2 regions of the Candidatus Sarcina troglodytae genome follow, and region 1 is predicted to be linked to the other one. Evidence: a T-box and tRNA genes for the amino acid it is inferred to sense, from the RefSeq annotation. Region 1 holds a T-box; the other holds one or more tRNA genes.
The links. A T-box is a leader RNA that pairs with one kind of tRNA and senses whether it is charged. The one in region 1 lies ahead of argS (arginine--tRNA ligase), so its partner is inferred to be a tRNA-Arg.
Positions count from the first base shown of each region.

Region 2: it has a tRNA-Arg gene. The T-box ahead of argS (arginine--tRNA ligase) is inferred to sense a tRNA for this amino acid. The anticodon was not compared.

Region 1 is NZ_CP051754.1:1,473,923-1,478,106, forward strand. It holds gene HH195_RS06605 (FeoB-associated Cys-rich membrane protein) at 1-117, shown strand, start outside; gene argS (arginine--tRNA ligase) at 129-1,820, opposite strand; T-box leader at 1,876-2,098, opposite strand; gene HH195_RS06615 (CapA family protein) at 2,184-3,356, opposite strand; gene HH195_RS06620 (site-2 protease family protein) at 3,518-4,144, opposite strand.
Region 2 is NZ_CP051754.1:2,024,737-2,028,920, forward strand. It holds SAM riboswitch class I at 1-135, opposite strand, end outside; gene HH195_RS09355 (pyridoxamine kinase) at 225-1,058, opposite strand; tRNA gene HH195_RS09360 (tRNA-Gly) at 1,160-1,233, opposite strand; tRNA gene HH195_RS09365 (tRNA-Lys) at 1,237-1,312, opposite strand; tRNA gene HH195_RS09370 (tRNA-Gly) at 1,336-1,409, opposite strand; tRNA gene HH195_RS09375 (tRNA-Lys) at 1,413-1,488, opposite strand; tRNA gene HH195_RS09380 (tRNA-Gly) at 1,511-1,584, opposite strand; tRNA gene HH195_RS09385 (tRNA-Gln) at 1,586-1,660, opposite strand; tRNA gene HH195_RS09390 (tRNA-Arg) at 1,664-1,740, opposite strand; gene HH195_RS09395 (hypothetical protein) at 1,849-2,520, opposite strand; gene HH195_RS09400 (HNH endonuclease signature motif containing protein) at 2,683-3,087, shown strand; tRNA gene HH195_RS09405 (tRNA-Gly) at 3,161-3,235, opposite strand; tRNA gene HH195_RS09410 (tRNA-Leu) at 3,251-3,334, opposite strand; gene lacZ (beta-galactosidase, LacZ type) at 3,562-4,184, opposite strand, start outside.

The DNA of each region.
Region 1 (4,184 bases):
TTATATATACTATATAAAAATTTTAAAAATTCATCTAATGGAAAATGCAATTGTTCAAATTGTTCAACTAAATGTTCTAAATATAAAAATCAAGAAAAAAAACCACCTAAAAATTAGGTGGTTTTTAATTACATTTCCTCTACAACATTTATTCCTATTAAGTTTAAAGAATTCTTTATAACTTGAGCTGTTGCTTCTATAAGCTTTAATCTTGCTACTTTTAAACCAGTATCTTCTAAATTTAATACACTATGAGCATTATAGAACTTATTAAACGCTTTTGCTACTTCTATTGTATATCTTGTTACAACAGACGGCTCTAATCTATCTATAGCAAGAAGTATTGCTTTATTAAATCCTTCTAAAACTTTTGTAAGTTCAAACTCCTCTTTAGAAGTTAATTTAGAAAAATCAGCATCCCCATTTATTCCTTCTGATTTTCTTAATATACTTTTTGCCCTTGCATAAGAATATTGAACATATGGACCTGTTTCTCCTTCAAAGCTTAACATCTCATCCCAATCAAATACAATATCCTTTTCTCTTGAATTTTTTAAATACGTAAATAAAACTGCACCTATACCAATTTCCTTAGCCACAATCTCTTTTTCTTTAAGTTCTGGATTTTTAACATTTATTGTTTCTAAAGTTTTAGCAACTGCTTCCTTTAATAACTCTTCAAGTAAAACTACATTTCCTTTTCTAGTTGAAAGCTTTCTATCCGCAAATTTTACAAGACCAAAAGGTATATGAACACAATCCTTCGCCCAAGTATGTCCTGCAAGTTCTAATGTCTTAAACACTTGTTTAAAGTGTAAAATTTGATCTTTTCCAACTACATAAATACATTTATCAAAGTTGTAATGTTTTTTTCTATACATTGCAGCAGCTAAATCTCTTGTTGCATATATTGATGCTCCATCTGATTTTACAACTATACAAGGTGGCATGTTGTATTCATCAAGCATAACAACTTTCGCTCCATTACTATCTGTCAACACATTTTTCTCTTCAAGTTCTTTAACAACTATATCCATCTTGTCATTATAGAAACTTTCCCCTGCCCATGAGTCAAAATCAACACCTAATATGCTATATATATTATTAAATTCTTTTAATGATAAATCCTTAAATCTTTTCCAAAGCTCAACTGCTTCGTTATCTCCATCTTCTAGCTTTTTAAAATACATCCTTCCTTCATCTTCTAAACTAGGATTTTTTTCAGCCTCATCATGGAATTTTACATATATTCTTAAAAGTTCTGTTATAGGGCTTTTTTCTATTGCCTCTTCATTTCCCCATCTTTTATATGCTGAAATAAGTTTACCAAACTGAGTACCCCAATCACCTAAATGGTTTATTCTTACAGTATCATAACCTTCAAATTTTAGCATTTTATATAACGCATTTCCTATAGCTGTTGTAAAAAGATGCCCAACATGAAATGGCTTTGCAATGTTTGGTGAAGAGTATTCAACTAAATATCTTTTTCCATCCCCAATTTTTGAAGAACCATAAGAATCTTTTTCAGACAATATTTCATTTACTATACTTTCACTAAATTTAACCTTATCCATAAAAAAGTTAATATAAGGTCCTAAACTTTCAACTTTTTCAAATCCATCCTTATTTATAACATCCGCTATATCTTTAGCTATCATGTTAGGGGCTTTTTTCATAACCTTAGCTAATTGAAAACAAGGAAATGCAAAATCACCCATATCACTTTTAGGTGGTATTTCTATAAGACTTTCTATTTTGTCTAAATCTAAATCGATATTTTCTTTTAATCTTGTAGCTACTATTTTTTTGTAATCCATACTTATTTTCCTCCAAAATAATTTATTAATAAAATAAAAAATCCGTCTCTTAAACTCAAGAGACGGATGTATTCCGCGGTACCACTCTAATTGGCTTTAAACCCACTTTTTATTTTAACGCATTAACTTTTGCGGCATCATACCCTACTACTTTAAATACAAAGATTCTGGCAGCATCTCTAAGGTTCTTTTCATCTATTTTATTTTTTGGAACTTACACCATACTCCCACTCGCTTTGAAAATGAAAATACACTACTCTCCTCTTCAATGATTTTATTTATATTTTAAATTTAACATATGTTTTATTATATATTGTTTATGAATATTGTCAAGACATATAAAAACACATTTTTTGAAACAAGCTAATCATTTAATATACTTTTAATTGATTGTACTGAATCTTCTAAAGAATCTAATATACTCTGTGGAATTTCTTCTTTATTTTTATAACCTAGTACATTATTACTATCTAATATATAATACTTGCTATCTCCATCTTCAGTTTTATACTTTAATGTCCAAGTTGGTATATAATTAAAAGATACTAAATTTACATCCCCATTAAACTTTTTTTGTAACTCTAAATTCAAAATAATACTATCTTCGCATAACTTATTTCCCATGGTTTCTTTTCTCTGATTAGAAATAAAATTTCCCATCGAATAAACCACCAAAGTAGAATTTCCATTTTCATTACTAATTATAGTTTCTATAGGTTCTATAACATTTGGGTGTGAACCTAAAATTACATCTACATCATAAGAATTTAATTTTTGCGCAATATATTTTTGTTTCTCATTTATCTCTGTACTATATTCATCTCCCCAATGCATTCCAACAACTATAAATTTTGCCCCGTCATTTTTCATATCCTCTATCTCTTTTTCTATTTTTAAAAGATCATTATCTAAATCATCATAACTATAGCTATTTATTAACTCCAAAATATCCTCATCATTACCTTCAAAACAATCACTAAAAGTATAAGACGTAAATCCAATCTTTATTCCTTTTATTTTCTCTATCACATACGTCTTATCATCTTTTTTTTGCCTTATACCAGTATATTTTAAGTTTGATTTCTTTAAATTCTCTATAGTATTAAAATATCCAACATTTAATGAATCTAAAATATTATCATTTGCAGCATTTATTATATCAAATCCAGTATTTTTTAAAGCATTTAACATAGCTTCAGGAGTATTAAATCTTGGATACCCAGAGTAACCAAGTTCCTTACCTCCAAAAGATCCTTCTATTGTACAATAAGCCAAATCCGCTTCTTCAATATATTTTTTTATATACTTAAAATTCTCATCAAATTCATAATCATAACTTTCATTATTATATGCAGATATTATTTGATCATAATGTACTAATATATTTCCAACAGCTACTACATTTACAGTTTTCTTATTATCTATATTTAAAGCTTCAATCACATTATTTTTTTTATTATATTCTACAAATATATTAATCATAAAGATTACCATAGAAATAAAAAGTAAAATAACTACTCTATTTTTTCCTCTCATAATATTCTCCTTTTTACTTTTTATAATATTTTAACATATTTTAACATAAATATAAATATTATGTTAAAATATTTGATTTTATCACATAACATTTCTACAATAAAAAAATAAAAGATAGAAAAACTAAACTTCTATCTTTCATAACCAAAATGAATTTAACTTTAAAGTATGATAGCCCACATATTTATAAAAGCATTTATTATATAGCTACATGGATATATTAATAAATTTGAACCTATTAACAAAACAGCTATTAAAATAATTACATAATATCTATAAATAGTCCCTGCAATTTTATGAAATAAACTTGGAAATAAATCTGCAAGTATTCTAAATCCATCCAATCCCGGAAGAGGAAGTATATTAAATACAAACAAATTAACATTAATCATTATTATGTAATACAAAACCAAACTTATTATTTGCATTGTATCACTTCTCTCTCCAAATAATACAATCAATAATACATAAAATAATGAAGCAATAAATGCTACAAATAAATTTGAAAAAAGAGCTGCAAAATTTACTTTAAGTGCATCACGTCTTGGATTTTTAAAAGCATTTCTATTTATTTCTACAGCCTTACTCCATCCAAAACTAAGAAATAACATAAAAATAAGCCCCATTATATCTATATGCGCAAAAGGATCTAATGTCAAGCGTCCTTGTAATCTTGGGGTCTTATCTCCTAACATATCAGCAACTCTTGCACGAGCATATTCTTTAATGCTAAATGCTATTAAAAGTGCTGGTATGGTTAGAAAAATTTCTAAAAGTTTATCTGCCATTAAGTTTCCTCCTATATTTTATTAAATCATTATATCATAG
Region 2 (4,184 bases), 550 kb from region 1:
GTTAAATCTGCAGGAATTAGCACCACTATATTTTAATATTACTAATAAAAGCCTAAATACACTTATTAAAAGCAAATTAATAATATTGGTTGCTGGGCTTCACAGGGCCAGTCCCTCCGCCTCTCTTGATAAGAATTATTCGATTTTTATTTATATTAACATCTATTATAAAATTTGTCAATCATAAATTTATATATATTTTCTACATTTTATTAAATTTTTTTCTAAATATCCTTTAAAAATTTTTCTAAAATTATCCCTTGATTTTTAGGATAATCAAGTTTAGAACTATTTTTAATTACTTTTTGTAGAAAATCACAAGCTTTTTTTACAGATTCCTCAAAAGATTTGTTTTGCATCATTGAGCCTATTACAATCGAAGTAAATGCATCCCCAGTTCCAGAGTAAGAAGCATTTATCCTTTTGTTTTTTATTTTAATAATCTTCCTTTCTTCTTTATCATAAGCTATAGTATTTATATACTCCTTATTATACTCATTTACTACACTAGTTATGATAACTTTTTTTATCCCTAACTTACTAAGTTCTATAGCATATTCTTCAACTTCTTCATTTGTGAAAAACTCTTTATATTCTTTTCCAAGTAAAAAACAAGCCTCTGTTATATTAGGTGTTATAATATCAGAAAATGCTATAAGCTTTTTCATACTTTCTACCATCTTAGTATCTATTCCAATATAAAGTTTCCCATTATCCCCCATAACAGGATCAACAACTACAAGTGTATCATTTTTTTTAAAACTTCTTATAAAATCAATTACAAAATTAACTTGATTAGAGTTTCCTAAATACCCACTATAAATACATTGAAAATTTATTTCTAAACCTTCCCAATGTTTTTTAGCCTCTTGCATAAAATCACTCAAATCAACAAAAGCCGGTTTGCCAAACCCACCTGTATGTGTAGATAAAATAGCCGTTGGCATAGGACAAACTTCATTTCCCATAACAGATAAAATAGGTATTATTGTAGTTAATGATGCTTTCCCAAAACAGGACATATCATGTATGGCTGCAATTCTTTTTATATAATTCATATTTTTTACTCTAGCCTTATTTTAGACAATCCTTTCTTACATATTTTCATTTTTATATAACAAAAACAGTTTGATAATAGCTTATCAAACTGTTCTTTATTTGGAGCGGGTACTGAGAATCGAACTCAGGTGTTCAGCTTGGAAGGCTGACATTCTACCATTGAACTACACCCGCATATGGTGCATCATCAGGGGATCGAACCCTGGACACCCTGATTAAGAGTCAGGTGCTCTACCAACTGAGCTAATAATGCACAAAACTGTTTTTAATTTTTAATGGAGCGGGTACTGAGAATCGAACTCAGGTGTTCAGCTTGGAAGGCTGACATTCTACCATTGAACTACACCCGCATATGGTGCATCATCAGGGGATCGAACCCTGGACACCCTGATTAAGAGTCAGGTGCTCTACCAACTGAGCTAATAATGCACAAAACTGTTTTTAATTTTAATGGAGCGGGTACCGGGAATCGAACCCGGGTGTTCAGCTTGGAAGGCTGACATTCTACCATTGAACTACACCCGCATGGCTGGGATAGCAGGATTCGAACCTACGAGTAACGGAGTCAAAGTCCGTTGCCTTACCGCTTGGCGATATCCCAAAATGGTGTACCTTTAGGGATTCGAACCCCAGGCCCACGCCTTAGAAGGGCGTTGCTCTATCCAGCTGAGCTAAAGATACACGTTTTTGCTTGTACGTTTTTCAACGACAAGATAAATTATATAACATGTAATTTATCTTGTCAATACATTTTATTATTTTTATTTTATATATACAACATGATAAATATTAAATTATTTCCTTTAGTTCTTTGAATAAATATTGCTTTAACTGTTCTCCTTTTTGCCTATCCTTACTTGCCTGCTCACAAAAATTTAACCATTCATCTCTAGTCATAGACGTTTCTTGTTTAAAACATTTCGTATAATTCGTCTGAGAAATCGTTTTTATAACAAATTCACCTAATTCCTTAGAACTAAAAAATGCTTTCATATATAAAAACGAATTAGCATCACCTATCCAATTAGAGTTAAATTTACTACAAAAACTTATAATTTTTCTATGACAATCTTCATTTTTAAATCTCCATAAATTTTTAATTTCCTTTATATCGTCTTCTATATATTTTCTTTCATCATCTGTAACTTTATTCTTTATCACCGCATCATTAAGTATAGAATCTACTGTTGCTATCGGAATTTTAGTAATAGTTTTTTCTCTTCCATAAATCCACATATAATAAGCTTGTGGCAAAAAGCAATACTGTACATATCCCAAAAAAGCATCTATATTTGGAGCAGGCACCCATCCACTTTCTACCCCAGATTTTTTAGTGAAAATAGTATAATGGAGATATATAGTTTTATCTGTTATATAGTCATATCTAAACACCCGTTCTCTTAAAGTTTTATTCTTTCGTATAAAAGGCTCCCAATAAGATATAGAATTATAATTTTTCACAAACTCTCCCCCTATATATAATAAAATCACTATTTACTTCCATAAACTTAATAAAAACACCTTTAATTATTTCTATTAATTATAATAATTTATTGATTCAGTTTATTCTTTATGATAGTTTATATATATATTTATTTTTTATATTTATTTAGAGGTGATTATTTGAGTTATTCTTGTGAAATATGCAAAAAAGATGGTGATATCCATCATATAGTTCATAGAAGCGAAGGTGGGTTAGACTTTAAATTAAATTATAAATATTTATGTCCAAACCATCATAGGGGTAAAAATGGACCTCACAAAAATAAATTTGTAGATTTAAACTATAAATTAGAAATGCAAATAGCCCTAGAATCAACTCTAAAAAAAGAATTTTACTCACTAGATGAAATATACGAACTAACTCATATTAAAAAAAACCAATTGAAAAAACTTAGTAAGAATTTGAAATTATATAAAGAAGGTTATATGTCTAAGGATATAATATTTGAACTTATGGGTAGAAAAAAATATTCTAAAGAATATATAGAAGATTTATTAATTGAAGAATTGTTTTCACATTTATAATCATTAACACTTTAATTGTTAAAATTTTTTTATTAAAAAATAAAAAAGTAGTTATAAAACTACTCTTATAAATTGGAGCGGAAGACGGGACTCGAACCCGCAACTTTCACCTTGGCAAGGTGACACTCTACCATTGAGTCACTTCCGCATATTAATTTAAAATTGGTGCAGATGAAGGGAGTCGAACCCCCACGCCAAAGGCGCTAGATCCTAAGTCTAGTGCGTCTGCCAATTCCGCCACATCTGCATCTTATTTATATTTTATCAAATAACTATAGTATTTGCAAGTATAAAAATAAATTAACTTTCATTCTTACACCTTATCTGCATCTAATTAAATGATTAAAATTTTAACTCTCTACTTTAAAATAACAGTATTGATTTTAAATAAAAATGAAAAATATTTTAACTCTAAAAATATCTCATATTTACCTAAAATCAATAACTGTTTAAACAAACTAAATTAAATCTTTTTTATATTTTTGAAATAGTAAATGTATACTCTATATCCTCATTTGATGGAATTAGATATTCATTATGAACCGGAGCTCCCCAACTATCATCTCCACCAACACCCATTTGTTTTCCAATTATACGAACCCACGTATAATTTACATATGGTAACTCATATATATGCATTGCATTTTCAATTTCATATGCGCTATATGGAAGCACACTTAATTCAAATGGAGTATCTTTATATTTAAATGTTAATCCCTCTCCATCTTTATTAGTTACTTTTACCCATCTCACATTTGTCCTATTTCCACATTCTTGAGGTATTAAATATCTTGACATATTTTCTCTTGCTGTGCTTTCAAATACATTAAGTCTTGCACCTTCTTTTCTGTCGATATAATTTTCTTCTGGACCATAACCATAATACTTAAAGTTTTCAAATTCTTTTTTAAGTTTAAAATCCATAGAAATTAAAGGAATTTCAGATAATCCTTCTACCCCTTTATATTTAATGTTTACATCTATATCTCCATGTTTTTTCACTGTATACTTAACTATATTATTAGTTGCAATAGCTGTTGGCAATGCAAAAGTATACGTTAATGAAACCTCATTTTCTCTTTCTTCTAAATTAAAAT